4 regions of the Nesterenkonia sp. DZ6 genome follow, and region 2 is predicted to be linked to each of the others. Evidence: riboswitches for the same ligand, from Rfam matches in the RefSeq annotation. Region 2 holds a riboswitch; each other region holds the start of a gene.
The links. A riboswitch is a leader RNA that binds a small molecule or an ion and turns the genes downstream of it on or off. The one in region 2 is predicted to bind S-adenosylmethionine.

Region 1 (7,488 bases), on a different contig from region 2:
CGAGGATCTTCAGCGCCTGCAGCAGCGCTGGGCCCTGGCCCCAGGCGCCGGACTTCGCGATGGTGTGGCCGCGGAACTCGATTGAGACCGGGGTTTCGTATCCGGCGCTGTGGGCGGCGAAGTCTTCGGCGGTGATCACCCCGGCGTAGTCGCCGCCGTCGGAGTGCCGATGCGGGGTCTTCACGAACTCCGCCGCAGCCTCGGCGACGCGTCCGGTCTTCCACTCACTGCGTGCGGCTTCGATCTGCGCCACCCGGCTCGAAGCACCCTGCCCGGCGGCGATGAGGTCGCGCAGCACCTGCGCATACTCGGGGTTGCGGATGCTCTGCCCGGGCTCGGGGACCTTGCCCTCGGGCATCCACAGCGCGGCGGAGGTCGGCCAGTGCTCCTGGAAGAGCTCGGCGACGGCCCGGATCGCCCGCACCGCCCCGGGCAGGATCGGATGCCCGTCCTCGGCGTAGTCGATGGCGAAGGCGAGCACCTCGGCGAGGTCCCAGCTGCCGTGGTCGCGCAGCAGCACCAGCCAGGCGTCGACGGCGGCCGGGACGGCGGCCGCGAGGGCACCGGCACCCGGGACGTTCTCGAGCCCGAGCGCACGGTAGTGCTGGATCAGGGCCCCTGCGGGTGCGGGCCCCTGGCCCATCAGCACCTGCGGCGTCGACGGTGCGCCGGCGGTCGCGAAGATCCCGACCATGTCACCGCCGGGACCGTTGAGGTGCGGCTCCACCACATGCAGGACGAAGGCCCCGGCGACGGCCGCGTCGAAGGCGTTGCCACCGCGTTCCAGCACCGCCTGCGAGGAGGCCGTGGCGAGCCAATGCGTGGAGGCGGTCATTCCGAAGTGACCCTCCAGGGTGGGCCTGGTGGTGAAGGTCTCGGCATGGGTGAACGTCATGGGCACTCCTGAGGCGTCGACGCGACGATCGAGCAGGACACCCACCCGCCGCATTAGTTGCTTTTGCAAACCAGCCTACGGGATGAGCGGGGTCAGAAGAGCGCCGGCTGGGCAGGACCGGCCGCGGTCGGTGCCGACGCTCCCTGCTGGGCCACCGGGGAGTCCGGGTCATTGCGCTCGCGCCACATCAGGTCCACCGGCTTGTCGAAGCCATGACGACGCCGGGCGGCGCGGGCGGAGTCGGCGAGCCAGTGCCGATACTCCTTGGAGGCGTAGGAGCCGCCGCCGTAGATCCGACGATACTTCGCCACCAGCGCCGGGTACTCGCGGGCCAGCCAAGCCATGAACCATTCCCGGGCGCCGGGGCGCAGGTGCAGCGCACCGGTGGTCACATAGCTCGCACCGGCGTCGGCCAGTGCGGCATGGAGGGTGTCGATGCGACCGTCGCCGTCGGTGAGCCAGGGCAGGATCGGCATGGCCAGCACCGAGCATTCAAGCCCGGCGTCGGTGATGGAGCGGATCAGATTCAGCCGTGCCCGGGGATCCGGGGTGCCCGGCTCCACCTTCTGCTGAAGCTCCGGATCCATGACCGCCAGGGACACCGCGACCGAGACCGGCACCTGTTTGGCGGCCTCCTGCAGCAGCGGGAGGTCGCGCTTGAGCAGCGGCCCCTTGGTCAGGATGGAGAAGGGCGTCCCAGAATCCGCGAGCGCCCTGATGATCCCGGGCATCAGCTGGTAGCGACCCTCCGCGCGCTGATAGGGGTCGGTGTTGGTCCCCAGCGCCACGTGCTCGCGCTTCCAGGACGGCCGATTCAGTTCGGCCCGAAGCACCTCGGCGACATTGGTCTTCACGATGATCTGCGTATCAAAGTCCCTGCCCGCGTCCAGGTCCAGGTACTCGTGCGTCTTCCGCGCGAAGCAGTTGTGGCTGACCACACCGTTCGCGATGAAGTCCCCGGTGCTGGTGGTGATGTCGATCAGCGGCTCGCTGCGACCGAGCGCTTCGATGCCGGTGATGCGCAGAGCCTCGGTGGTCCCGACCGCACCTCCCAGCACGCTCGCTTCGAGAGGGGATTCCTCCGCCTCAGAATCCAGCTCAGGAGACATTCCGAGTCCGAATCCCATGAGCCGGTCGTGCTCCGTCAGACATGGGCGCGGTGACCCACCCTCCGGGCGAGCCACGTACTTCCACCCGCGCTCTGCCAGGAAGCGATGGTCGCCGCTGGCCACGATCTGAGTGCCATCGCGAAGCGTGATGCGGAATGCGGGCTTCTCGGTCCCCCATTTCGCTGAGACCTCCGAGCGGACCAACCGGCGATTCCTGCCGTCGAGCTCGGTGCCGACGACGACGTCGCCCACCCTGACCTCACGCAGCAGCTTCTGCCGCCCGTCGGCCATCAGGATCAGCGTCTCGGGGCTCAGGCAATACACGCACTGATGCAGACATCCGCGGGTGGGGTTCACGGTCCAGGAGAAGGGCATGTTCGACTGGCCAGGCACCTTGTTGAGCGCGGTCTTCGCCGCCACCTCGTGGAAGGTCACGCCTTCGAACTCCGGGGTGCGCACCGAGCGCAGGAGTCCCTTGAGCGGGATGAGGGCCGCACCCTCACCCTCCTGCACTGCCTGTCCCTGCCACCTCATACGGTTATTCGAACATACTTTCGAATGCCTGTCGAGATGGACTCGCCCTCGAAGCCCGGCGAGCTGAAACTCCCGGACACCTGACTGGGCCCGGGGCACCAGCCTCAGCTCACCAGCAGCAGGACCCCGCCCAGCCCGGTTCCCACCGCAAGCACCGTGCCGCCGGCACCGAGCAGCAGCGCGGGTCCTCCCTGGCGCAGCAGGCGACGCAGGTCCACCGAGGCGCCGACGCCGACCATCGCGGTGGTCAGCAGCATCGTGGTCACGTCCGCGGAGAAGTCCAGGGTGGACTCGGGCAGATCGGTGACCGAGCGCAGCACCATCATCACCAGGAAGCCCAGCACGAAGAGCGGGATCAGCGGCGGCCGCGATCCAGCGCCCTCCTCGACGCCCTCCCCGGCTCCCTGCGCAGCTCCGACCGCCCGGCGGCGACGCCCGGCAAGGCTGATGCCGGCGATCACTGGCGCCAGGAGCACCACCCGGGCGAGCTTGACCAGGGTCGCGGTGGCCAGCGCCACCGCCCCGACCACTCCGCCGGCGGCGACCACCTGTCCGACCTCATGGATGCTGGCGCCGATCCAGACGCCCATCTGTTCCTCGCCGAGGCCGAGCAGGGTTCCCAGCGCCGGCAGCGCGAGCAGCGCCAGGGTGCCGTAGAGGGTGACCACCGCGACGGCGGCCGCAGCGGCCGCCTGGACCGGGGCACCGTCGTCGTCCTTGCCGTCGCCTCGGTCGATCGCCGCGGCGGCTGCCGCCACGGCTGAGGCCCCGCAGATCGCGGTGCCGGCGGCCAGCAGCGTGGTCATCCCCTTCGGTGCGCCCAGCAGCCGCCCGAGGGCGAGCATCCCGAAGAAGGTCACCCCCACGGTGAGCACGACGACCGCGAGGACCGCCCACCCCAGGCCGAGCAGGTCACCCAGCGCCAGCTGGAGGCCGAGCAGCACGATGCCCACCCGGAGCAGCTTCTTCGCCGCCCAGCCGAGACCACGCTCGGCCCAGAACGGCACCCAGCCCAGGCTGCGCAGCGCGATGCCGGCAAGGACTGCGACCAGCAGCCCGGAGATCACCGGAATCTGCTCGGCGATCAGCCGGTGCGCGGCGATCGCGAAGATGAGAGCCAGCGCCGCGCCGGGGAGGATCTCCGCGGTCTGGCACCAGAGCCGGGTCAGCCGCGAGGTCAGGTTGGAGGTCAGGGCGGTTAGTGGAGGCACCGGATAAGCATAGGACCACTGGCCTAGACTGAGCGGGTGCCGAATCAGCTGAACACCGAGACCCCGACCGCCGCTCCGCATGAGTCGATGAAGCCGGGGGCCGCACAGCAGGATGCAAGGCCGCAGGAGTCAGCGCCGCACCCGCAGGCGGGCCGCGAGGCCTTCAGCTTCGAGGTCGAGGCCCGGATCGAGGGGGCGCTGGGCCGCACCGGCACCATCCGCACTCCCCACGGGGACATCAAGACCCCGGCCTTCATCCCGGTGGCCACCAAGGCCACGATCAAGACCGTGCGCCCCGAGGAGATGCTCGAGATCGGCGCCCAGGCCGCCCTGGCCAATGCGTATCACCTGAATCTGCAGCCGGGCACCGATGTGATCGACGCCGCGGGCGGGCTGGGCCGGTTCATGAACTGGCCGCTGCCCACCTTCACCGACTCCGGCGGATTCCAGGTCATGAGTCTGGGCGCGGGGTTCAAGAAGGTCATCACCATGGACGCCTCGGTGGTCCCCGATGACGCGGCCGTCGCCCCGAAGAAGGTGCGCCTTGCCCTGGTGGACGACGACGGCGTGACCTTCAAGTCCCATATCGACGGCACCACCCACCGGTTCACCCCGGAGATCTCGATGAAGCTGCAGCACGAGATCGGCGCGGACATCATCTTCGCCTTCGACGAGCTGACCACGCTGTTCAACACCCGCGACTACCAGGAGACCTCCCTGGAGCGCACCCGGCTCTGGGCCGAGCGCTGCCTCTCCGCGCACCGCAGCCTCACCGCCGAGCGCAGCCACCGCCCCTACCAGGCACTCTTCGGGGTGCTCCAGGGTGCCCAGTACGAGGATCTGCGGCGCAAGGCCGCGAAGGATCTGGGCTCCATGGAGATCGAGGGGCAGAGCTTCGACGGCTTCGGAATCGGCGGCGCCCTGGACAAGGAGAACCTCGGGGTGATCGTGAGCTGGATGGCCGAGGAGCTCCCGGAGAACAAGCCGCGCCACCTGCTGGGGATCTCCGAGCCCGAAGACTTCTTCACCGCCATCGAGAACGGGGCAGACACCTTCGACTGCGTCTCCCCCTCTCGAGTGGCGCGGACCGGACGGGTCTATCACCCCGATGGTCGCTACAACATCCCGCAGGCTCGCTTCAAGCGCGACTTCTCCCCCATCGATGAGGAGTGCACCTGCTACACCTGTCAGAACTACACCCGGGCCTACCTGCATCACCTCTTCAAGGCCAAGGAGATGCTCTACAACACGCTGTGCACCATCCATAACGAGCACTACACGATCAAGATGGTCGATGACATCCGGGCCAGCATCGAACAGGGCCGGTTCTACGAGTTCCGCGACGCCACCCTGGGCCGCTATCAGGCTGGGTCCACGCCGTAGCCGGATGACCTCAGGTCGGACCGTGGAGGTCCACCTCCTCCGAAGGTCATTTCTCAAGATTCGCAAGAACCTGTCCTTGGTCAACCGATGACTGCTGAGAGAACAGTCGCAACCGTGAAGACGAGTTGCGCATTCTGCGCGAATCCCCGGCGCGATCCGGGGCGTGCGGTCCGGAGAAGAGGCTCTCTTCCAGCGTCTCTGGCCCCTCTCGGTGCTGACCCGCCGGCGGCTGGAGCGGCAGGTGAAACATGTCCGATCGCGCCTCGCGCCACAAGTGCCCTCAGCCGGAGCGGCACCGGTGCTGCCAGTCGGTGCCAGCGTGAGCAGCTGTGCCATCCACCAGATCCACACTCAGCGCAGTGATGCACTCCCCCTGGCGCGGAGCCGGCCGGACTCCACACCCTGGACATGACCGAGCATCTCTGCTCCGAGGAGACCTGCCCGGCGGTGATCGGCAAGATCACCGCGTACTGGGACAAGAGCCGTCTCTCGAACCACCGCATCGAATCGCTGGCGCAGCTGCTGGACGCCAAGCTCCGCGAGGAGATGCCGGACCTGTTCTGAGTCTTCGACGCCCGGTCGGGCCGGTGGGGCCGGTGGGGCCGGTGGGGCCGGTGGGGTGACTCTGGCAGGACGGGCGGGAACTACGACTGATGTGGCGGGCGCTCCAGGTCGCCCTGCTTTCTAGGGTTTGCATCTTTCTGCCGGACGCTCTAGGTTTCAGCAGACAACGAATCATCCAGAGCGACTGAGAGACCTAGCTCAACGACGTCGCAGCAACCCCACCCCTTCAGGGTGAGCAGGTGCTACCGCTGGGAACGATGAAAGGTGAGATGTTCCATGCCCAAAGCGGCTTCAAGCGCACAAGAGAACAGACTGAATCCGAGGTACACCGAGGCACCCCTGCGCACCTCTTCGAAGACTCTGCGGGTCGCTGGCACGTGGTCGGGCCCAGTACGGACCGAACTCACCGTCCGGGACTTCAGCTTCGTCTCTGACCAGCCTGTGGTGCGCGGTGGCAGCGATCAGGGCCCCGCGCCGATGGAGTACCTGATCGGCGGTGTCAGCAGCTGCATCGCCGTCGCGGTCGAACAGCTGGCCCATCGGCGGGCCCTGCCACTCACCGACATCTCCACATACACGCTGGCACGTCAGGACACTCGCGGGTTGGCTGGGCAAGCAGATGTGCAACCCTATTTCTACGTGTACCGGTTGCAGCTGGTCGTAGAGACCAGCGAACAGGACTCCTCTGTCCTGACAGACTTCGCCCAGTGGGCCGAACACATCTGCCCCGCGATCAATCTCTTGCGCGACGCGCACATCGACCTGGAAGTCGCGTGGGCATTCGTGCACAAGAACTCCCATGGCCTCGCCGAAGCTCTGGCGAATCGCGCCTGGGGCTACGAGGTGGACGGGGACGCCAGCCACGGGGACTTGATCTTCGAGGTCCTCAACGCCGATGCCACCCCAGATCTCGTGGAGATGGGCTCGTGACGACGGTCGGACTCTGGACGATCGGCCTGGCACTCGCATACACCGCCTGGCTCATACTCGGAAGCCGCATCGCTGTGGGCCGCTCGGGACGCGGAGGATTCTTCGTCAGCGGTCGCAGTTTCAGCCCTTGGACCGTCGCGTTCTGCATCACGGGACTGTTCTCAGGATCCTCCTACATCGCGATCGTCGAGCTGAGCTACCGAACAGGCGTGTCGGCGGTCTGGTACGGCGTGGCCGAAACGGTGCAGATCTTGCTGATCGCGCTCCTTCTGGTCAAGCCCCTGCGAGAGAAGCTCGTGGTGACGGTCACCGGCATCATCGGGGACCGATTCGGCCGCGGAGCCCAGGCCATCAGTTCTGTGATCACCGGTCTGACGTTTCCGATGTATTCAGTGGCCACCAGCATCGCCTTCGCGTCCGCCCTCTTCGCGGTCACGGAGATCCCACTGTGGCAGTGCATCGCTCTGACAGCGATCATCCTGCTCGCCTTCCTGACCTTCGGCGGCATGCGCTCCGTGGCATTCTCCCAGACCATGAATGTCCTGATGATCTTCGTGATGTTCATCGTGGGCATCTGGGCGTTCCTGGTCTCACCCGGGCCCAGCGGTCTCGAGACCTTGGCTGAGGAGCAGCCACAGATGTTCGATGTCTCGAACGCCGGCATATCGCTGATCGTTGCCTGGTTCGGCACCTTCATCGTCAATGTTCCCCTGGCTCAGGCCGCCTTTCAGATGTCGATGTCGGCGCGGAGCCCGGAAGACGGCCAGAAGGGGCTCTTCCTCGCGGCGATCATCGGCATGCCCCTGATCCTTCTCGGAATCGTCGTCGGCGTCGCCGCCTCGATTGTGGTCCCGGATGCATC
Region 2 (7,488 bases):
GATGCCGCCTTCGCCGCGCGAAGCGCCACGGAACAAGCCCAGATCGAGGCGGCCAACGCGGTGGAGCTTGCCACCGGACGCGCCCAGGTGGCGCTGCATCGGCCCGTGCTGGAGGCGGTCACCCGGATCTTCGACGTCCTCGGCGCCTCCGGGGTGAGCCAGTCCCGGAGTCTCGACCGGCACTGGCGCAACGCCCGCACCGTCACCAGCCACAACCCCTGGGTCTACAAGGCCCGGATCGCCGGGGACCACCGGGTCAACGGCGCCGAGCCGGTCCGGCTGTGGAGCGTCGGCGAACCGGACACCGCGAGTCAGTCTGCGGTGGCCAGCCCGCCAGCGACCCCGATCGGCGCGTAGAAGAACGCCGCGAAGAACGCCTGAGAACCGGCCCCACCCGACGAGCTCCGATGCTGCACCTTACGCGCAGCCTCGACGCGCAGACATCGATGCCAACCACTGAGTCGAACCTCAAGGAGAACTGCACATGACCTACCCGACCACCGAGTCCGGCAAGCGCGAGATCCTGTTCAACGCCTTCGACATGAACTGCGTGGTGCACCAGTCCCCGGGGCTGTGGCGGCACCCGGAGGACCGCGCCCGGGAATACAACACGATCGGGTACTGGACCGAGGTCGCGCAGATCCTCGAGCGAGGCCTCTTCGACGGACTGTTCATCGCCGATGTGCTGGGCCCCTATGACGTCTTCGGCTCGAACCCGGAGGCCGCGCTGCGCTCCGGGGCGCAGATCCCGCTGCAGGACCCGTTCCTGCTGGTCTCGGCGATGGCCGCGGTCACCAAGAACCTGGGCTTCGGCATCACCGCCGGCACCGCCTACGAGCACCCCTACCCGTTCTCCCGACGGCTGGGCACCCTGGACCACCTCACCGGCGGCCGGGTGGGCTGGAACGTGGTCACCGGGTACCTGCCATCGGCCGCGCAGAACATGGGCCAGGACGATCAGATGGAGCACGATCGCCGCTACGACCATGCCGATGAGTACCTCGACGTCGTCTACAAGCTGCTCGAAGGATCCTGGGAGGACGACGCCGTCCTCGCCGACAAGGCCTCCGGGGTATTCACCGATCCGGCGAAGGTGCACCGGATCGAGCACCACGGCGAGTTCTTCAAGACCCCCGGGATCGGCGTGGTGGAGCCCTCCCCGCAGCGCACCCCGGTGATCTACCAGGCCGGGGCCTCCGCCCGCGGCCGGGCCTTCGCCGGCAAGCACGCCGAGGCGGTGTTCATCAATCCGCCCACCAAGGAGCTCGCCAAGGCCTCGGTGGCCAAGATCCGCCAGTCGGTGGCCGAGGCGGGACGGGACCCCTACTCGGTGAGGATCTTCGCGATGCAGACCATCGTCACCGGACCGGACGACGCCGCCGCGCAGGCCAAGTACGACGACCTGACCCAGTACATCGACGCCGAGGGCGGACTGGTGCTGATGTCGGGCTGGATGGGCATCGACCTGAGCCAGTTCGATCTCGACCAGCCCATCGGCGACGTGAAGTCCAACGCCATCCAGTCCACCGTGGAGACCTTCCAGAAGGCCTCCGGTCGGGAGGATGAGGTCTGGACCGTCCGGCAGCTGGCCGAATGGGTCGGTGTCGGCGGCTTCGGCCCGGTCATCATCGGTGGCGGCCCGACGGCGGCGCAGCAGCTGATCGAATGGCAGGAGGAGACCGATGTGGACGGCTTCAACCTGGCCTATCACATCACCCCTGGCACCTTCGTGGACGTGGTCGAACACGTGGTGCCCGAGCTGCAGAAGCTCGGCCGCTACAAGACCGAGTACGCCCCGGGCACATTGCGCAACAAGCTCTTCGGCGCCGGCGACCACCTGCCCACGGAGCACCACGGGGCGCAGTTCCAGCTCCGCCGCAGGAGCTGATCCCGCCGGCAGGAAAACTCAGCGTCCCGCAACACAGAGGACCGGGGCCTCCGCATGACACCTGGCCGATGATTTGGCCGGCGTGATGCGGAAGCCCCGGCAGAACCCCGAACTGGGGGAGCGGCTAGGCCCAGGTCTTGAGCGCCTTGCGCTCGAGCACCCCGAGCAGGGTGTCGGTGAGCTTGCCCAGCAGCGCCAGCAGCACGATCGCCAGCAGCAGCCGATCGGTGCGACCGTTGTTCTGCGACTCGGTGAGCAGGAAGCCCAGTCCCTCGGCGGCCGCGAGCAGCTCTGCGGCGACCAGGAAGAGCCAGGCCTGCGCCAGGCCGAGCCGGAGTCCGGAGAAGACGCTGGGCACCACGGCGGGCAGCTGGACGGTGCCCAGCAGCCGGAGGCCGTGGAACCCGAAGGCGCGGCCGGCTTCGACCAGCTGCGCGTCCACATGCCGCAGCGCGGAGTGGATCGCGGTGAACACCGGGAAGAACGCGCCGATGGCGATCAGGATGACCTTGGAGTCCTCACCGATCCCCACCCAGAGCAGCAGCAGCGGCACCCAGGCCAGCGACGGCACGGCGCGGAAGGCTCCCACCGTGGGGTTCAGCAGCTTGTCCGCGAGTCCGGAAAGCCCGAGCAGCGAACCCAGCGCCAGGCCGAGCCCGGCGCCGATGGCGAAGCCGATCAGCACGCGCTGCAGCGAGATCCCCATGTGCTCGAAGAGGTCACCGGACTCGAAGAGCCCGATCCCAGCGGTGAGGACCGCCTGCGGGGGAGGCAGCTGGACCGCGGTGAAGGTGCCGGTGACCTCGGTGACCAGCCACCACAGTGCCAGCAGCAGCACCGGGACGACGGCGCCGATCAACAGCCCGCCGCCGGGCAGCCCGCGCCGGGTGCGCCGCTCAGGGGAGCGCGCGGCCCCATCGGCGGGCTGTGCCGCCGTGGAGCTGAGTGCGGTGTCTGTCACTCTTCGACCTCCTCGATGTCAGCCTCGTCTGCGGCGTTCTCGGTGCCCTCGGCGTCGGTGGCCTCGCGGTTCTCGGCGAACTCGGTGTAGAAGAGGGACTCGAGCGCCTCATCCACCGCGTCCTGGCTGTCGACGTCGCCGTTCTCCACGAAGAACGGTCCGGCGGCCTCCATGGCGGCGTAGACGTCATCGCCGGGCACCGGGTCCACCTCGAAGTTGGTGCGCTCGGTGATGACCGCCTCGGCGATCTCCAGCTCGATCCCGGCGTACTCGGCGAGGATCTCCGCAGTTCCCTCGGGGTTCTCGTTGGCCCATTCGCGGGCCTGCTCGTAGACGTTGACCACGATCTGGGCCACATCGGGGTGGTTCTCCACGAAGTCCCCGGTGGCGTTGATGACCGAGTAGGTGTTGAAGTCCACGTTGCGGTAGAGCAGCTCCGCGCCCTCGGCCTCGGCGCCGGCCATGATCGGATCCAGTCCGGCCCAGGCGTCGACGTCGCCGTTCTCCAGCGCCTGGCGGCCGTCGGCGTGCTGCAGCGCCTGGACCTCGACGTCGTCCACGCTCAGCCCGGCCTCCTGCAGCGCGCGCGCCATGAAGAAGTAGGGGTCGGTGGCCAGGGTGGCGGCGATCGAAGCTCCCTCGAGATCCTCCACGGACTCGATGTCGGAGCCTTCCTGGGTGACCAGAGCGGACCACTCGGGCTGGTTCTCGATCATGATCGTGTGGGTGTCGGCGCCGACGGCGCGGTTCAGCAGCGCGGCCGAGCCGGCGGTGGAGCCCACGTGGATGTTGCCCGCGCGCAGGTTCTCGTTCGCGCGGTTCGAGCCCTGGGACTGCACCCACTGCACGTCGACGTCGAGCTCTTCGAGCTCTTCCTCCAGCCAGCCGTTCTCCAGGATGATCAGGCTCAGCGGGTTGTACGTGGCGAAGTCGATGTTCAGCGTCTCCAGCTGCTCGTCCTCGCCGCCATCACCGCCGCAGGCGGTGGCGAGCAGCGCGACGGCGGCGGCTGCGGAGACAGCTTTGACGGAGGTGCGGCGGGAGCGCGGGGAGCGGGAAGCGGAGGTGCTGGGCATGGGGAGGGCCTTTCGGTTCTTCAAGGATGGACATCGTGTTCGAGGTTCATGGTCGTGCGTGTCAGGCAGAAGCGGCAGAAGGCTCCTGGCATGTTCGGCATGTGGGGTCAGGCAGGAAATGGGCCCCGGAGGTGGTGATCCGGCAGTGCGGGGACCGCGTCGGCGGAGCCCCGCTGGTCAGGTCAGGACGAGCGGAGTCGGCCCGATCAGCTGCCGGGACGAGTCAGTGGCTGTGCGAGTCGACGCCGAGGCCGGAGAAGAGCTCCCCGCGCAGAGCGGCAAGCTCCGCGGAGGCGCGATCTCGCGGACGTCGCCCGGGCACGCTCAGCAGTCGGGCGATCGTGGCACCTTCGGCGGGATCGGGGTCCGCCGGGTCCTGCCCGAGGAGCAGCACGCGGTCTGCCAGCTGCAGCGCCTCATCCACGTCGTGGGTGACGAGCAGCACCGTGGTGCCGGTCTGCGCATGCAGATCCAGCAGCAGGTCCTGCATCTTCAGCCGGGTGAGCGCGTCCAGGGCGCCGAAGGGCTCGTCGAGCAGCAGCACGCCGGGGCGGCGAGCCAGTGCCCGGGCCAGCGACGCGCGCTGCGCCATGCCTCCGGAGATCTCCCGGGGTCGCAGCGACGCGCGGTCGTGCAGACCGACCAGCTCCAGGAGCTCGTCCACGCGTTCACGCCCCTCGGCCTTGGACAGGCTGCGCGGCAGCCCCAGGCTGACGTTCTTGTGGATCGAGCGCCAGGGCAGCAGTCGCGGCTCCTGGAATCCGACCGCGGTGCGCTCGTCGTAGCGCTGCACCGGGGAACCGTTGATCAGGATCTCGCCGGTGCTGCCGGTGTCGAGACCACCGACGGCGCGCAGCAGCGTGGACTTGCCGCAGCCGGAGGAACCCAGGATCGCGAGCACCTCACCGGGAGCGATCTGCAGGCTGACGTCGCGCAGCACGGTGCGCGATCCGAAGGCGCGGCCGACGCCGGAGAGCTGGACATCGAGTGACGTGTACTGCTGCCGGCCGTCAGGCTTGGCGGCAGCCACGGAGGTGGCGTCTGAGGGCACGGCAGGGCCGGCAGCGGTTGTTGCGGTGTAGTCGGTCAGGGTGGAGGCAGGCGAAATCATCAGAGGATACTCCCATCGATCCTGGCGGTAGCACCCGGCGAAAAGACACCCTTGCAAAGGTGCCCCTCCCTGGGTTGCTGCGGCGTCGACGAGCCAGATCTCTCGGCCGCTCGGGATGGTACGCGGATCAGACTACGCCCAGGCGGGGAATCCGATCAATGTCGCGTTCAGCAAATGAGACAAAACGCAACACATATCGCGACTTGACTTTCTGCCCACGTTCACCATTACAGTGAAGGCACTCAACCATCCAGAGCGACCGAGAGATCTGGCTCGAAGACGTCGCAGCAACCCGGAGGGCTTCACGGCCTCCGCCGGGTGCTAACGCCAGGACCGATGGAGTATGCCCCTTGATTTCCCTGTCCCATGTCTCGACGACCTTTGCCGCCCGCGGCCACGAGCCGCTGACCGCGGTCGATGACGTCAGCCTCGAGGTGCCGCGCGGCAGCATCCAAGGCATCATCGGGTTCTCCGGCGCCGGCAAGTCCACGCTGCTGCGCAACATCAATCTGCTCGAGCGCCCCACCTCGGGCCAGGTCAGCGTCGCCGGCACCGAGCTGACCGGCTTGGACGATGCGGCGCTGCGCCGGGCCCGGCACCAGATCGGCATGATCTTCCAGGGATTCAACCTGGTCAACAACCTCAGCGTCGCCCAGAACGTCGAGCTGTCGCTGAAGTTCGCCGGGGTCAAGGACCGCCGTGAACGTCTGCGGCGGGCGGCCGAGGCGCTGGAGATCGTGGACATCACCGACAAGGCCTCCGTGTATCCGGCTCAGCTCTCGGGTGGTCAGAAGCAGCGCGTGGCGATCGCTCGGGCACTGGCGACCAAGCCTGAGGTGCTGCTCTGCGATGAGCCGACCTCTGCGCTGGACCCCTTCACCACTGCCACCGTGCTGCAGTACCTCGCGGATGTGAACCGTGAATTCGGCATCACCGTGGTGATCGTGACCCACGAGATGGAAGTCATCAAGGCTCTCGCCGACAACGTCGCGGTGATGGAGGATGGGCGGGTCGTCGAGGAGTTCCCGGCGAGCGAGCTCCGCCGAGAAGGGTTCAATCCGCGGACCTCGATCGGAAAGTACCTGCTCAGCGATGGGATACGGCTGGACCGCAGCGGCCCGGCCGCGCATGGGTCGGAGTCCGGCGAGCAGAAGTCGGGTCAGTCCACGCGACGCTCCCCGCAGCACGCGGAGTCTCAGGATCAGGGTCAGACGCGCCGGTCAGAGCACGCCGCCCTGGCCGGCTCGGCAGGGGGTGTGCGCTGATGGACCTCGTCATCGAGCGGCTTCCCGAGATCAACCAGGCCATGCTGGAGACCTTCGCGATGATCGGGGTCGCCATCCCGGTGGCGGTCCTGCTGGGCACCCCGCTGGGGATCTGGCTCTTCGTCCACGCTCCCGACGGACTGGCGCCGCGGCCACGGTCTCATGCGATCGTCTCCGGGGTGGTGAACATGATCCGGTCCTTCCCGTTCCTGATCCTGCTCATCGCCATCATCCCGTTCACCCGGTTCGTGGTCGGCACCTCGGTGGGCACCGCCGCGGTGATCGTCCCGCTGACGATCAACGCCATCCCCTACTTCGCCCGTCTGGTGGAGCAGAACATCACCCAGCTGGGCTCCGGTGCGGTGGAGGCGTCCCGGGCGATGGGCGCCACGCGCGGGCAGATCATCCGCAACGTGCTGCTCGTCGACGCCAAGCCCGGACTGATCGGCTCCATCACCATCACCACGGTCAGCTTCATCTCCTATTCGGCGATGTCAGGGCTGGTCGGCGGCGGGGGCATCGGTGACCTGGCGATCCGCTACGGCTACTACCGCTATGAGACCCCCACCATGATCGCCGCCATCGTGCTGATGGTGCTGCTGGTGACCCTGGTGCAGTTCGCCGGCACCCGGCTCGCCCGCGCCTCGGACCGGCGCATCACCGCCTGACCGCGATCACCGCATGACCGAGATCCTCGCCTGACCGAGATCACCGTCTGAGCAGGATCTTCGCCTGACCCGCGCATCCGCGGAACGGCAACACCGCCCCGCATCACCTCACTCCGCTGCCAGGGCTGGCGTCCGACGTCGCGCCCTGGTCATTCCCGCACACCCTCTGGGCGCATGTCGCCCAGCCAGAGAAAGCAGCCCAAACCCATGAACGCTCTACGCCCCGCGATCCTCACCGGCGCAGTCCTCTCCGCCGCAGCCCTGAGCCTGACCGGCTGCGGGCTGGTGGAGGATGATTCCACCATCAGCATCGTGGTCACCGAATCCGCGCCCTTCCAAGAGCCCGCCGAGATCGCCGCCGAGCTGCTCGCGGAGCAGGGCTACGAGCTGGACATCACCTATATGACCGATATCGTCCAGCCCAACCAGGTGGTCAACCAGGGCGAGTTCGAGGGCAACTACTTCCAGCACCTGGCCTATCTGAACAACTTCAACCAGTCCAACGACACGCAGGTCGAG
Region 3 (7,488 bases), 500 kb from region 2:
AGGTACCCACTGGGCTCAGACGGGACGGTGCCGAGGAAGGCTGATTCGATGTTGGCTTCGCGGTCGGTGGCGAAGCTAAGCGCCTGCCGGACCTGCTGATCTGCGAAGACACCCTTCTCGGTGTTGAGGTTGATCACCACAGGCCGGCCAGGCGTGATGAACTGCTTGAAGTTGAACCGCTCCTGGGCCTCGGCGATGTTCACCGCTGGCACCTCGCCTATCACGTCGCTCTCCTCGGAGAGCAGCGAACCGTAGCGCGAGGTGTTGTCCGGGATGAAGCTCCACCGGATGCCCTCCACATAGGCTGGCCCCTGGTGCTTCGCGTTCGCGGGCGCTGAGTTGTAGTCCTCGTTGCGCGAGAACTCGAGGTACTGGCCGCTCTCCCAGGCCTGTACGATGAAGGGCCCGGAGCCGATCGGGGCCCGGCAGTTCTCCTCAGCACTGCGGGTCTCCAACGCCGTCGGCGATTGGATCCCGAAGTAGGACTGGGAGATGGTCGAGAGGAAGGGCGAGAACGGGGCCGAGAGCCGGATCTCCACGGTATGCTCATCTATTGCCTCCGCGGCCTCATAGAACCCGCCCAGGTGGGCGGCGGCCGTTCCATTGCCGCCGTCGAGCCAGTGGTCGAAGTTGTACGCCACGGCTTCGGCGTCGACCGGTGTGCCGTCGGTGAAGGACACGTCTTCACGCAGCGACAGCGTCCAGACCAGCTGATCCTCGGAGACCTCCCAGTTGGTGGCGAGCCAGGGGACGACGTCCCCGTCTTCATCCTGGGAGACCAGCGAGTCCAGGATCTGACGCGAGGTGAAGGTCTCTTGGATCCAGCCTCCGTAGACGCACAGCGGCTCTTGGAGATGGCCGTATTCGATGATGCCGCCGGACTGAGGGTCATCCGTGGGCTGCCGGTCTGCGACCTGTTCGGTGCCGACGAAGCCCGAGCTGCTGCTGCACCCGGCCAGGACGGCCGCGCTGAGGAACGCGGTAGTGCCCAGCAGGAGCGTGTGTCGTAGCCGGTTTTTGGGTGCGTTCGGGGAGGGCGGGGTGGTCATGGGGCTCCTTCTCGGAGTGGTTCAGACAGGAAGAATCGTGGTGCGCAGGGCTCAGAGGGTGGCAGGCACCTTGGCGAAGGCTCCGCGGTAGCGGGCGCCGGGATGGGTCTCGGGCAGCCGGTCGCGGCCGAAGAGCTTCTTCCGCAGCGTGCCGGGGGCGTATTCGCTCTGGGCCAGTCCACGGTCGCGCAGGACCGGCAGCACCTTGTCGGCGAACTCCTGGAAGGAGCCGGGGATCACCCAGTTGACGACGTTGACCCCGTCCACTCCGGCGGTCTGCCACAGCTGAAGCTGATCAGCGATCTGCTCAGGGGTGCCCACGATCCGGTTGTTGCGGTTGGAGCGCCAGGCGATGTCGGCCACCAGCGGCTCGCGATCGGTGATCGTCTTCGACGCCCACTCGGTGAACCCGCGCCGGGTGTTGGTCTGAACGTCCTTCAGCGGGGTCTCGGGAGGGTAGACGCGTCCGTCAGGGTCCACCAGCGCCGCGTGCGCGAGGTATCCGTCCAGGGACACGAACTCTTCGACTTCCTTCAGCTTCCGCTGCGCTTCTTCTTCCGTGTCACCGATGATGAAGCTCAGCCCCTGGAAGAACTTGATGTCCTCTGGTGCACGTCCTGCGTCCGCGGCGCGAGCGCGGGTGTCCTCGATCTGCAGCTTGGCGACCGCTGGGTTCGGGGCGGCAAGGAAGACCGCTTCCGCGTTGCGGGCGGCGAAGTCCCGCCCGGAGACGGAGGATCCGGCCTGGAACAGGAGCGGGGTGCGCTGGGGGGAGGGTGCGGGCAGGTGCGGGCCCTCCACAGCATACCGTTCACCCTGATGGTAGATCTTGTGCACCTTGGTCGGGTCGGAGTAGCGGGAACCGGCGCGGTCCTTGATGACGGCACCTTCGTCCCAGGAGCCTTCCCAGAGCTTGTAGGTCACATCGACGTACTCGTCGGCCCAGCGGTACCGCTCGGAGTGTTCCGTGAGTCCTGGCAGGCCGTAGTTGCGTGACCCGTTGTCCTGCATCCCGGTGACGATGTTCCAGGCGATCCGACCCTTGGAGATGTGGTCCAGTGTGGAGATCTGCCGGGCGAACTGGAACGGGTGCGACTGGAAGACGTTGGAGGTGGTGGCCAGGCCGATGTTCTCAGTGACCACGGCGAGGGCGCCGAGCAGCACGGTCGGATCGTTGGACGGGATCTGCAGCCCCTCATTGAGATAGACCGAATAGTCCGCGTCAGAATCCCCGTAGTGGCCCGAGACATCGGCGAAGAACATCGCGTCGAACTTCGCATCCTCCAGGATCTTGGCCAGATCGATCCAGGTGTTCACGTCGGTGAACTCGGTCTGCTGCGCATCCTCGCGGCGCCACTGGCCGTGGTGGATGTGGCTGCTCGTGTTCATCACGAAGGCATTGAAATGCAGCGGGGTGCGTGCGGAGGTGTTGTGAGGCATGAGGTTTCCACGTCACTTTCGGACCATGGCGCCGCGCAGCTTCCCGTATTGGGGGCGGATGCGTGGGCACCGTACTTGCCCGGGACGGTGTTGACTCCGGGCCGAATCATCACCTGGAGCACCCCACTACGGTGAGAGGGTTGCTGTCCGGACAGCCAGGGCTGTCGTCCGGAACTCGTGATTCTGAGGTTCAGCGTAGATCGTACTCATTTCAAGCGCAAGACTTGATCATAAATATAGACATATATTGAAATACTACGTCGGAGCCGTGACGAGGTGGCCTTTCTGCCAGGTTGCGATGCGCTGGCGCCGCGCCATGAGGAAGTCAGTGTGGTGCCGTCTGAAGTCCGCGTAGGACTCGACGGTCACCGGCACCCCGGAGCTGTGGAAGTCGTCGAACGGTACGAAGAAACGCACTTGTGAGGTATCGGTTGCGACGAGGTCCTGCAGATGGAAGAACTCGACGTAGCCCTGGAAACTCTCAAACAGATCGAAGAAGTCAGCGTAACGGCCGAGCGTCTCCGAAAGTGGACTCCGCTCCCCCGCGTAGTGACGCCGGACGGCCTCGAGAGTCAGGTCGATTCGGTCAGCGATCCTGCTGTTCAAACCACGGGCCGCGTTGATGGTCTGCTTTCGGCCGATCTGATTGCCAGGCCACACGATGACCCCGGTCACCGAGTTCGCCAGCGCCCTGTAGTCCTCGTTCTCAGCCTCCGAGAAATTGGCAGCGAAAGCCTGAAGCCGCCCACCCCACCCCGCGAGCCCCTGCGCGATCCGGTCACTCGAAAGGAAGAACTCGCCAAGCTCCGACCTGTGATGCAGATAACAGTTCCGCCTGGTCTCGCTCAGGCTGAACATGCCGCCGCCGGGAAGCGGCTTGCTCCAGAGCAAGCGGTGGCAGGTCCGAAGCGTCGGGCTGTGACTGTCGGGGTCGCGCCCGGGCGGGGTGTCCGAACGGAAGTCGAACGTCACGTCTATCAGCGTCCCAGAAGGCCGACCAATACTCGGAATCACGTACTCAGTCTGCGCTCTCTACTGGCACAGGGAGTCCGTGATTGAGGCGCTCATAGGCAGCCCCCATCTCCAGCGAAATATCCCACCCAAGTCCTTCGACTTTTCGAAGTGTCGGCTGCCTCCCGTTGATGTGCGGAACAAGACGGACGTGCTCGTGAATATCGTTCGCCGTAACTTCATAGGCTTCGACCAGGTCAAACAGCACGTTCTCGAAGACCAAGAAGACGGCTGTGTCGAAGTCAAGACTCCGGAAGGGACTGAACTTTGCTGAGCGACCGCTCTTGCGAACGGTCATCGCCTTGACCTGGATTCGTTGACCTCCGGACGTGGTGATGTCATGCGATTTCGTCGAGTTGGGTTCCAACACTCCGCCCCGCGCGAGCCAGACAACCTGCTCCGCGATATCTCCCAGAGGCTTGTTGATGGTCCGAACCAGGTCGCGATGACGCAGTTCTCTCACGATCCCAGACTCCAGCTGGAGCAGATCCTTCACGCTGAGAGCCGAAAGGTCGAAGGCATCGATAGCTTGCATTTCAGAGGCTCGTTCTGCCGTCTCTCCCAGTTCAGTCATGAACACTTTCCCTCTCGGTTGAGTCCGGCGCGGACGCTTGCCGGCCAAGGCCTTTGATCCCACCGTTCAGCGTCCCTGGGGGGCTCAGGTCCACCTTCATCCAGGCAAGCTCTTCATACCGGTCCGCGACCACGCTGATGAAGTCGTCCTGACGGGGCTGTCCGAACGCCAGGCGGTACACCCCGACCGTCCTGGTGAGCCGACGCTGGTGACCGACCTCGCGGCTGTAGGGGATCACTGGGATGTACCGCTCGATCGTCGCACCTCCGAACCTGGTGTGCAGCCAGTACGGCACCAGCTCGGAGACCCCCTGCTGACGGGACTGCCTCACGGCGGCATCGAACGCCCCTTGCCAAGGGTCTGCATACTCCCCGAGCACCGCCTGGTCGCCATAGTCCGCGGCGATGTTCTTGCGGACCGCGTGGCCCTTATACCGATGGACTCGCCCCTCGCGCTGCTCCATGTCCACTGGGTTCGAGGGAAGGTTCCAGTGCACCACCGCGTGACTGTATGGATGGAAGTCCAACCCTTCCTGCCCGACGGAGGTCGAGGCGAGCACAAAGGGCCGGAAGGGCGAGTTGAAGGCTCTGCGCACGGAGGACTCACGGTGGACGGTCTGATCATCCGCAGCTCTGCGACCTCCATAGCGTGCCGCGAAGTGCGTACTCATGCGGTGCTGGTGTGAGTGAATCCGGGACCCCTGGACCTCGAAGGTCTCGACCTCGTTGACGGCGCTGCGAAGACCCAGAGCCTCGACCACCGCGGCGGCCACCCCTGCCACTCGCTCCCCGGGTTCCTTTCCTGCCAGTCCTTCCGACTCCACCAGGACATGAACGAACTCATCTAAGACTGCCTGCAGGCCGCCATCAAGGGCATGCTGCACGGCGTCGCGCCAATAGGCCCTGCCTTCCGAGGACCGCACGACAGGCACAACCTCTGGGCGATTGAACAGCAGTCTCAGGGTTCGGGCGATGCTGAACGCCGCCACCCGCAGATCCTTTGTCTCAACCTCATCCGGCTCTCCTGCAACACGCTTCAAGGCGCGCGACGCGCTGGTTCCGAATCCCCCCACGCCGAGCTCCGCCATTCGTCTTGGCAGGTCGGCGGGTGGACGTCCCAGGTTGTCCGGCAATCTCTGCGTCTGATCAAGGTGACGCCGAGCCGCACGGGAATTTCCGCCCTGTCCCGACTGTCCCTCTGGCTCGACCGAATCGGTGGGCAGTCCCCACAGGAATCTGCGCATCGCTCGGGCAAGCGCGTCAGCTGCCGCGGCGTCTCGACGCCGGTCCAGCAGCATCGGGGCCGCCCAGTACCAGCGGGGATCCTCAGCGCCAGAGCCGTCCGCAGCCGTGAGTGCCTCCGGCAGCACTTCTGCGAGAAGACCGCGCACTCCTTTCTCCGCGACATCAAGCACTTCGTTCTGACTGAGGTCTCGACGCCGCATCTGGCGCGCAATGGCCAACGGGTCGGTGACACGAGTCAACTCCTCAAATGGGTACGTCAATGCCCAGGTCGCCATGGTCATGGGACGGTTCTCGGTGAGCTTCAAAGTCAGTGGCGCGACGGGACGGAGCTGGTCGTCGTACCTTCGCGGTGCCCCCTCTGCGGCCGAAGCCGCAACCGCCGCGAGCTCGCGCTCATGGCTTCTACGGTCGGCCTCGTAGCTGAGCAGCGTCGCAATGGCCTTCGGCACCACCGTCCAGGCAGAGAAGACCAGCCGCTTGGTGAAGGGTCCAAGTTCAGCGTGTGAGAAAGGCCCGCTGAGTCGGTAGTAGGACATCGACGGCGGCAGCCAGAGCACGCTTGCCGCGCCCGAGCGGAACACATCTTCCTCCAACGACCTCAGCTTGGCATTGCCCGGGTCGAGCTTCTGATAGTCCCTGATCACCTGCCAGTCCAACAGCCCGTCGGAAGTTTCCAATGCTCGAGCAAGCGTCGAGTCGCCGAGCTCCACGCGGGCGTGGAAGTCTTTACGAATCTGGTAGGAATTCCGTTCCATGAGGTTCAGCGGATACGGGGTGGAGCGCCAGTATTCGAACGTGTCGCGTGAACCGAGCTGCTCGGCGACACGATCCAAAGTCCTCCAAGAACGCAGGTCCTGGGCCGTGACCTGCGAAGCAGGCAAGTGACGGAGATTCACCATGGCATCGGCGTCAGCAGTGAAGGCAGTCCGCTCCGTGCGACACATGACACGCCGCAGTTCAGATTCCACTGCATCCTTGGCTCGCGCCGCCTGCGACGTATCAGCCTGTGTGGTTTCCGAGGGGTCAGCTGCCAAGGTCTCCATCGCTCGGCCCATCGTCTTCAGATAGGACTCCACCCGCTCCGCTCGTGGCTGCCCAGCCAGGAATTCCACCGTCTTGATGAAGTCACGGTAGTGGTCGTCGCCACCCTCGTCGTCGTGCAATGTGTACATCTTGTAAGGGGTGGCAGAGAGCATCAGAATCTTGGCCTTGTCCTGATTGAACATGCGGTGGGCAAGCCGCGCCCCGGAGACCCCTGACTCAGCGGGGGCGTCCAACAGGTCCTTGAAGCGCTGAAATTCGTCGAGGATGACCAGGTCTGGTGACAGCAGATCCAGGGCGATCTCCGCCACGGCTGCACGCAGTCGAGCGACGATGCTCATGCGACGTTCATGCAGTGCCGCATCGGGATCAGCGCCATCAATCCTGACGAAGTCCTCCGCGCATTGGGTGAGCTCCTCCAGCAGGGATCGATTCCCGTGGTCCCGGCGCACCCGGCACCCCTGGACGAAGGTGTGACAGATCTCCTCATCCAGTCCCTCGGTGTCAAAGGCGCGAAACTCGTTGTCGAAGTTCTTTCGGCTCTTGCCACCGCGGAACATTTCCCGCCAACCGGGGCTTTCATGGGCCGCCTCCACGCCGCCGAGGGCGATCATCTTCAGGAGCAGAAGCCGCTCATCGGCGCGTCCTAATCGATCTCCCTGGGTGAATGAGGTGCCGGTGGTGAGCGCAATGAAGTTCACCTTATTGCTGTTGAGATGGCCGGTGACCCTGGGCAACAGGGACAGTCTGTCTGCATGCCTCACCTGATTCGCCCCCACTGAATTCAGACGAGCCAGATTCTGGGCGGCGATCTGCGCGTTCGTGCAGATGTAGACGACGTCGATCCGGGATTTCTTGTCCCAGAGGTGATCGACGGTTCGAGCCACGACACCGCGGGCGACCATGGTCTTCCCCAGCCCCGTCTCATCCGCGACCAGGAATCGCTGAACCGGGTCATGCTCACCCCAAAGGCGGCTGAAGGTGTATTCCACCGTGTTCCGCTGGAAGTCCTTGAGCCCACTCAACGAGTTTGAAAAGTTGGGACGCTCCATCAGGAGACCTCCGCGTGGACGGCCCACACGGTGGACCAGAGCTCTTCCAACCCGGCTGGGACGAGGTCTTCGGCATC
Region 4 (7,488 bases), 210 kb from region 2:
GCCGCGGCCCGGAATCTGGGCGCCGCACGGGCCCTCGAGCAGCTCAGCGGACCCGATGACCTGCTGATCTTCCTGGATGTGGACTGCATCCCGGACCCCGGACTGATCAGCGCATACATCGAGGCCTCGCGGCTGCGGCCCGAGGATCTGCTCTGCGGACCGGTGGCGTATCTGCCCGAGCTCCCCGGGGAGGTGCTCGACGCGGCCACGGCAGATCAGCTCACCGAGTGGGCCGCGCCGCATCCGGCACGGCCGGCACCGGCACCCGGGGAGATCCTCACCCATGGAGAGCATGCGCTCTTCTGGTCATTGTCCTTCGCGGTGCGCCGGATCGTCTGGGAACGGATCGGCGGATTCGACGAGGCCTATACCGGCTACGGCGCCGAGGACACCGACTTCTCCTGGCGGGCCAGAGCTCGCGGAGTCGAGCTGACCTGGGTGGGAGGGGCCTGCGCCTACCACCAGCACCATCCGGTCTCCCGGCCGCCGGTGGAGCATCTCACCGACATCCTGCGCAACGGTGCCATCTTCGCGGACCGGTGGGGACACTGGCCGATGGAGGGCTGGCTGCAGGAGTTCGAACGGCTGGGGCTGGTACGGCGCGACGGTGAGGACTGGGTGCTCAGCGAGAGTTGAGCACCGTGTGGGTCAGGAACTCCCCCACGTGACTGATCTCCTGCGGCACGACGCCGTGCCCGGCCCCGGCGTAGAGCACCTTGGTCAGCTTCACCGACTTGGTCGCCCAGCCGTGGGTGTACTCCACATGCTCCGCCGGAATGATCGGATCCTCCTGGTCGCGGCCCCAGAAGAACGGCACCTTCGCGGAGGCCAGCGCCTCGTCGTCGAAGTAGTCCTCGATCCCCTCTCCTCGGGTGGGGTCCACGGCGAAGCCGGAGAGCCCGACGACGGTGGCGAACTCCTCAGGCCGGCTGCGCAGCAGCGAGGTGGCGACCGCCATCCCCATGGAGAATCCGAGCAGGCTCACCGAGCTGTGCTGGTCCTTGACCGCGGCGATCCACTCCCAGAGATCCTCCACCGCCTCGCGTGCGGCCGATGACGAATAGGCCAGCCGCTCGACATCCAGGTCGAACCAGGTGTAGCCGCCGACCTCCATCTTCACCGGCGCGCGCACGGAGGCATAGGTGAAGCCGGCGGGCAGCCCGGGGACCAGTCCCATCAGGTCCTGCTCGTGGGAGCCGTAGCCGTGGAGCAGCACCACCAGCGGGGTGCCGGCGCGGTCCTCGGGTTCGCGGGACCAGGCGACGTGCGGTGAGGCAGACATGAAATGACCTTTGCGTGACGGGAAGGGTGACTGACCCACTCTAATCAGCCCATGGGTGGATGCATGAAGAGGGGGTGGTCAGCGACAATGTCCGGGTGAACGAAACTGATGAGACCCTCGAAACACCAGACCTGCCCGCCGACGCCGAGATCGCTGAGACTCCGCGGCACCCCTGGACCCGCTACGTGGCCCTGGGGGACTCCTTCACCGAAGGCATCGGGGATCCCGATCAGACCCGACCGGGCTACCACCGCGGCTGGGCGGACCGAGTGGCTGAGGAGCTGGCCCTCGGTGCCGCCGCCGTGGAAGGTTCTCCCAAGTTCTCCTACGCCAACCTGGCGGTGCGCGGAAAGCTCATCGGTCAGATCCGAGACGAACAGCTCGCCCCGGCCCTGGAGCTGCGCCCGGACCTGATCACCCTGTGCGCCGGCGGCAATGACGTGATCCGGCCCGGCGGGGACCCCGATGAGACCGCCCGGATCCTGGACACCCTGGTGCAGATCCTGACCACCACTGGGGCCACCATCGTGCTGTTCAACGGCCCCGATGTGCGCGAGACCCCGGTGGTCGGCTCGATCCGCGGGAAGGTGGCGATCTTCAACGAGAACGTGCGCACCATCGCGGCCCGGCATGACGCCGTGGTCGCCGATATGTGGTCCCTGCGCGAGCTGACCCGCCCGGAGATGTGGGACGACGACCGGCTGCACTTCTCCGCGCTGGGCCACCACACGATCGCCCGCATGGTGTTGGAGACGATGAACGTCGAGCACGATCTCAAGCCCTCGGAGCCGCGCCCGGTTCCGGTGCGGAGCTGGCGTGCGGCCCGGGTGGATGACGCCGTCTGGGCGCGCCACCACCTCTTCCCCTGGGTGGTCCGGCGGCTCCGCGGGAGGTCCTCCGGGGATGGGATCTACGCGAAGCGACCGACCTTCGAGCCGCTCTTCGGCGGGTCCATGCCCCCGGGTGGCGGCGTCGACGACGCCTGAGCCGCCGGAGGTTCAGAGCCGCCGGAGGTTCAGAGGCGCAGGGGCGCGCGGCTCCCCAGCTGGAGAGTCTCCCGCATGGCGTCGCCGAGCTGCTCCGCGCTGGTGAGGAATCCGTCGTGGCCGATCGGAGAGTCGATCATGTGCACCTGATGGTCCCCGGGGATCGCGTCGGCGATCTCCTGGGACTGTTTCGGGAAGTACAGCCGGTCCGTGGTCACGGCCGCCAAGAATGGCGCCGCGGTGACCCCGGCGAGCGCCTGGTCCACTCCCCCGCGTCCGCGGCCGACGTCGTGGCTCATCAAGGCCTCGGCGAGGACGATGTAGGCGTTGGGGTCGAAGCGCTGGAGCAGCTTCTCGGCCTGGTGGTCCAGGTAGGACTCCACCTGGTAGCGCCCGCGCCTGCGCTGGGACCAGCCGACGGGGTCTTCCATGCCCTGGGCGGAGCGGCCGAAGCGCACCGCCAGCTCGTACTCCGCGCGGTAGGTGATGTGCGCGATCCGGCGCGCCAGTCCCAGCCCGGCCTGCGGCGCCGGGCCGCCGTAATAGTCGCCGCCGGCGAAATGGGGATCGTTCTCCACAGCCAGCACCTGGGCCTGGCCGAAGGCGATCTGCTCCGCGGTGGAGGCCGCTCCGCAGGCGAAGACGGCCACGCCTTCGACCATCTCCGGGTAGGTCACGGCCCATTCCAGCGCCCGGGCGCCTCCCATGGATCCGCCGATCACCGTGTGGAACTTCCGAATGCCCAGGGCATGAGCCAGCCGGGCTTCGAGATGCACGGAGTCGCGAATGGTCACGAAGGGGAATCGGGAGCCGTAGGGCTTCCCCTCGGGATCCAGGGAGGCGGGTCCGGTGGAGCCGTAGCAGCCACCCACCATGGCCGGGGCGATCACGAACCAGCGCTCGGTGTCGATCGGGCGGCCCGGTCCGAGCAGCCCTTCCCACCATCCGATGGAGGCATCCGCCGCGGTGGCGGCGACGTGGGAGTCACCGGTGAGGGCGTGGGCGACCAGGACGGCGTTGCTGCCGTCCTCGTTCAGCGTGCCCCAGGTCTCGTAGGCGAGGGTGACTTCGGGCAGCCGCCCGCCGGCCTCGAAGGTGTACGCGCCGACCTCAGCGGTCTTCAACGCACCGGCGGGCCTGTTCCCAAAGTCATTCAGCACCTGATCACCCTAACCTCAGACCGCCGCTGCGGTTTCTTGCTTCGTCACATTGTCCGCGCCGGCCTCCGCTGCCGCGTTCACAGCGCCCTGGGCGGCCTTCTCGAAGCCCTGGTCCAGATCGGCGATGATGTCGTCGATATGCTCCAGGCCCACCGAGAGCCGGACCAGTCCGGGCTTGACTCCGGCGGCGCGCTGCTCGGCGTCGCTGAGCTGGCTGTGCGTGGTCGAGGCGGGGTGGATCACCAGGGAGCGGACGTCGCCGACATTGGCCACCAGCGAGTGCAGCTCCAGCGCGTCCACGAAGGCCTGGCCCGCCCGGGCCTGACCTGAAGCGTCGTGGGCTGCTCCTCCGGCGAGCTCGAAGGACAGCACCGCCCCGGATCCGCGGGGCAGGTACTTCTGAGCGCGCTCGAAGCAGGGGCTCGAGGGCAGACCGGAGTAGTAGACCCGTCGCACGGCGTCATGGGCCTCCAGGTACTCGGCGACCTTCTGCGCGTTCTCGACATGGCGTTCGATCCGCAGCGAGAGGGTCTCCAGCCCCAGGTTGATCTCGAAGGCGTTGTGCGGGGACAGTGCCGGACCGAGGTCGCGCAGCAGCTGGACCCGGGCCTTGAGGATGAAGGAGAGGTTGACCCCGAAGATCCCGTCGGCGCCGAGATCCCGGCCGAAGACCAGCCCGTGGTAGCTCTCGTCCGGGGTGGAGAAGCCGGGGAAGCGCTCCGGGTGGGCGAAGTAGTCGAAGCGCCCGGAGTCCACGATCACCCCGGCGATGGCCGTGCCGTGGCCGCCGAGGAATTTGGTGGCCGAGTGCACGACGACGTCGGCGCCGAAGTCGATCGGCTTGATCAGGTATGGGGTGGTCAGCGTGGAGTCGATGATCAGCGGTGCCCCGAACTCATGCGCCACCGAGGCGACGCCTTCGATGTCCAGCACGTCCCCGCGCGGGTTCGCCACGGATTCGCCGAAGAAGGCGACCGTGTTCTCCCGGGTGGCGGCGCGCCAGGATTCCAGGTCATCGGGGTCCTCCACGAAGGAGACCTCGATGCCGAACTTCGGCAGGGTGTGCTTGAAGAGGTTCTGTGTGCCGCCGTAGAGGGTGGGTGAGGCGACGATGTGGCTGCCGGCCGAAGCGATGTTCAGCAGCGCCAGCGTGGTGGCAGCCTGTCCGGAACCGACGGCGAGCGCCCCGACTCCGCCTTCGAGGGCGGCGATCTTATCCTCCACCGCCTGGACGGTGGGATTGCCGATGCGCGAGTAGATCGGGGCGATCTCCTCGAGTCCGAAGCGGCGCGCGGCGGCGGCGGTGTCCGGGAAGACGAAGGAGGTGGTCTGCTGGATCGGCAGCGCCCGTGCTCCGGTGACCGGGTCGGGGGCGACTCCGGCATGGATCTGCTGGGTCTCGAACTGCCAGGTGTTCTCGTTGCTCAAAGGATTCTCCGTTCAATGCGGCCCAGGAACCGGGCCGGATGTGAACGTCGCTGCCGGTGGTCGAGCTTCCGGCGCTGAATCCTGTACGGCCCTGTCCTGAGGACTGGGATGTTGGGCCCGCACTGGTGTGTGGCCCGCGCTTGCTGAGTGAGTCGGTGAACTGCTTCACTGACTGTTTCAGCCAGGTCGTCACCCGGGGCACCCCACCGCGAACTGGAGGGTTGCCGGCCAGCAAACCGGGGTTTTGCGCTGGCACTCTTGACCTAGGAGCAAGTCTGCATCGCGGAATGCTTCCTTGCAAGTGCGGGCCAGGGGTCGGGTTCGCAGTTCGTCATGTTCGGCCACCCTGCCGCGAGTCACTCCGGCCCGAGGAACGCGAACGGCTCCGCGGGCTCGAAGAGATCACTGACGTCGCCGGCGTGGCCGTCGGGCGGGCCATCAGCAAGATCCATGCGGCGGACACCTGAGCCTTCTCGCAGGTCGAGTCGGTCCAGGGACACCCAGATGACGCTGGGCCGCAGCGCGGAGTCGAAGAAGTAGCGACGGTCCTTGTGGTCCGCCACGGTGCGCCACTGGGTCGAGGAGATGTTCGGCTGCCCCGGAGTGCTGATCCCATAGGGGACCGACGCGTTGCGGATCACCCCGAACACCGACGCGGTCGCGATGGTGCGGTCTTCCACCTGCGGCACCGCGTTGATGTAGAAGCTTGCCCGGACATAGCGGTCGGCGGCGCGATTGGTGCCCGGGAGCATGACGGTACCGCCGATGCCGCGCCAGTAGGTGTCGATCGCCAGCTGTTGAGCGAAGGGCGGTGAATTGGTCATGACCTGGTGGGTGCGGTCGTGGTGTATCTGCAGCGTCCCGTCCAGGTACTCACAGATGGCGCTGTCCCCGGAGGCATCCGAGATCGACAGGTGCATGGTCGCCTGGCGCGGCTGCCCTGGCACGCCGGCGGTGACCACGGCGAAGTCTTCACGGGCGAGTGATTCGACCGCCTCCGTCACGGTCGCGAAGCTGTCCAGCACGTACTGGGCCCAGGCGCCGAGGGAGAGCTTCGGCCGGGCATCGTCGAGCCCCGGGTAGCGCGACTCGACCAGCCACAGGGCATTGGCGACCAGCCCCCGCTCGTTCATCCCATCGGTGGTCGAGATGTCATAGCCGGAGGCGATCACGCTGCCATAGCGGGACGTCCAGGTCAGCGACTCCGACCCGGCTCCTCCCTCGCGCGGCAGCCCCCGGGGGAAGACCCACAGATTCGTCCCCAGGTCGGCGTTCCAGTCCATGGAACGGGCCGTCAGCACACGATCCTGCTCGCCCAGGTAGACCACACGTGTGCACATCAGACTGGCCTCTCACCGAACCTGGGCTCCAACTGGGCCTCAGTGTGTCGGAGGCCATATCCGGAGGTCAACCCTGACCTAGACTCACCTTTCATGAGTGCCTCCGACAATGACGTCCTGACAGCCCTGCGCAGCGCCTTCACGCCGGGCACCTTGACCACCGACGCCGCGGAGCTCGACGCCCACGCGGTCGACCAGGGGCCGCTGGAGCATTGGCAGGTGCACCCGCCGCTCGCCGTGGTCTTTGCTGAATCGACGCAGGACGTCCAACTGCTGGTGCGACTCTCCTGCGAGCATGGCTTCGCGCTGATCACCCGCGGGGCTGGGACTTCCGTCTCCGGCGGGGCGAACTCCACCGAGGGTTCGGTGGTGCTGAACCTGACCCGGATGAACCAGATCCTGGCGATGCGACCCGAGGATGAGGTCGCCGTCGTCGAACCGGGCGTGATCAACGCCGACCTCAACGCCGCCGCCGCAGAACACGGGCTGATGTACGCCCCGGATCCGGCGAGCTACCGCACCTCCACCATCGGCGGCAATGTCGCCACCAACGCCGGCGGGCTGCGCTGTGCGAAGTACGGGGTGACCCGCGATTCGGTGCTTGCCCTGGACGTGGTGCTCGCCGACGGCACGCTGATCCACACCGGACAGGCCACCTTCAAGGGCGTCGCCGGCTATGACCTGACCAGCCTGTTCGTCGGCTCCGAGGGGACCCTCGGCATCGTCGTCGGGGTCACCGTGCGGCTGCGCCACCTGAGTGCGCACACCGAGACCATCGCCGCGTTCTTCGACGAGCTGACCACCGCCGCCCAAGGGGTCCTGGACATCGGCAGGGCCCGGGTGCAGCCGGCGATCACGGAGCTGCTGGATCGCCGCACCATGCTCGCCCTGGATGAGGCGCAGGGCTCGGACCTGGCCCAGCGCGGAGACACGCTGCTGCTGATCCAGACCGACGGCCACGGTGCTGCCATCGAGGCCGAGATCATCCGTGAGGTGCTGCGAGCACTCGGCGCCCTGGTCAGCGACCCCGGCTCCACCGAGTCCGAGCGGCTGATCGAGCTGCGCCGGCACGCCCGCGGCGACGGAATCGTCAACGAGGTGCGCGTGGGCGAAGACGTCGCGGTCCCGCGGTCGCGGCTGGTGGACTACATCCGCGCCATCGAAGACCTCGCCGAGGAGCACCAGGTCCAGCTCAAGGTGGTCGCGCACGCCGGGGACGGCAACCTGCACCCCACCTTCAGCGTCCCCAGCTCAGAGCTCGGCCCCGACACCGGCACCGGCACCGAGACAAG

Region 1: another riboswitch for S-adenosylmethionine. It lies ahead of LTH93_RS10560 (OsmC family protein); the one in region 2 lies ahead of LTH93_RS05350 (methionine ABC transporter ATP-binding protein).
Region 3: another riboswitch for S-adenosylmethionine. It lies ahead of LTH93_RS03130 (NtaA/DmoA family FMN-dependent monooxygenase); the one in region 2 lies ahead of LTH93_RS05350 (methionine ABC transporter ATP-binding protein).
Region 4: another riboswitch for S-adenosylmethionine. It lies ahead of LTH93_RS04410 (O-acetylhomoserine aminocarboxypropyltransferase/cysteine synthase family protein); the one in region 2 lies ahead of LTH93_RS05350 (methionine ABC transporter ATP-binding protein).

The regions. Positions count from the first base shown of each region.
Region 1 is NZ_JAJOYW010000004.1:41,106-48,593, reverse strand. Features, by position in the region: gene LTH93_RS10585 (gamma-glutamyltransferase family protein) at 1-895, opposite strand, end outside; gene LTH93_RS10580 (Rv2578c family radical SAM protein) at 988-2,538, opposite strand; gene LTH93_RS10575 (YeiH family protein) at 2,643-3,749, opposite strand; gene tgt (tRNA guanosine(34) transglycosylase Tgt) at 3,837-5,132, shown strand; gene LTH93_RS10565 (hypothetical protein) at 5,541-5,696, shown strand; SAM riboswitch class I at 5,865-5,960, shown strand; gene LTH93_RS10560 (OsmC family protein) at 5,973-6,626, shown strand; gene LTH93_RS10555 (sodium:solute symporter family protein) at 6,623-7,488, shown strand, end outside.
Region 2 is NZ_JAJOYW010000001.1:1,192,597-1,200,084, reverse strand. Features, by position in the region: gene LTH93_RS05375 (acyl-CoA dehydrogenase family protein) at 1-357, shown strand, start outside; gene LTH93_RS05370 (LLM class flavin-dependent oxidoreductase) at 485-1,888, shown strand; gene LTH93_RS05365 (ABC transporter permease) at 2,013-2,849, opposite strand; gene LTH93_RS05360 (aliphatic sulfonate ABC transporter substrate-binding protein) at 2,846-3,925, opposite strand; gene LTH93_RS05355 (ABC transporter ATP-binding protein) at 4,149-5,036, opposite strand; SAM riboswitch class I at 5,046-5,158, opposite strand; SAM riboswitch class I at 5,280-5,379, shown strand; gene LTH93_RS05350 (methionine ABC transporter ATP-binding protein) at 5,387-6,301, shown strand; gene LTH93_RS05345 (methionine ABC transporter permease) at 6,301-6,969, shown strand; gene LTH93_RS05340 (MetQ/NlpA family ABC transporter substrate-binding protein) at 7,177-7,488, shown strand, end outside.
Region 3 is NZ_JAJOYW010000001.1:692,791-700,278, forward strand. Features, by position in the region: gene LTH93_RS03125 (ABC transporter substrate-binding protein) at 1-1,049, opposite strand, end outside; gene LTH93_RS03130 (NtaA/DmoA family FMN-dependent monooxygenase) at 1,101-2,489, opposite strand; SAM riboswitch class IV at 2,556-2,672, opposite strand; gene LTH93_RS03135 (DUF6994 family protein) at 2,745-3,461, opposite strand; gene LTH93_RS03140 (hypothetical protein) at 3,508-4,074, opposite strand; gene LTH93_RS03145 (helicase-related protein) at 4,067-7,411, opposite strand; gene LTH93_RS03150 (phospholipase D family protein) at 7,411-7,488, opposite strand, start outside.
Region 4 is NZ_JAJOYW010000001.1:985,136-992,623, forward strand. Features, by position in the region: gene LTH93_RS04390 (glycosyltransferase family 2 protein) at 1-636, shown strand, start outside; gene LTH93_RS04395 (alpha/beta hydrolase) at 623-1,282, opposite strand; gene LTH93_RS04400 (SGNH/GDSL hydrolase family protein) at 1,378-2,268, shown strand; gene metX (homoserine O-acetyltransferase MetX) at 2,298-3,428, opposite strand; gene LTH93_RS04410 (O-acetylhomoserine aminocarboxypropyltransferase/cysteine synthase family protein) at 3,444-4,856, opposite strand; SAM riboswitch class IV at 4,988-5,120, opposite strand; gene LTH93_RS04415 (linear amide C-N hydrolase) at 5,213-6,196, opposite strand; gene LTH93_RS04420 (FAD-binding oxidoreductase) at 6,290-7,488, shown strand, end outside.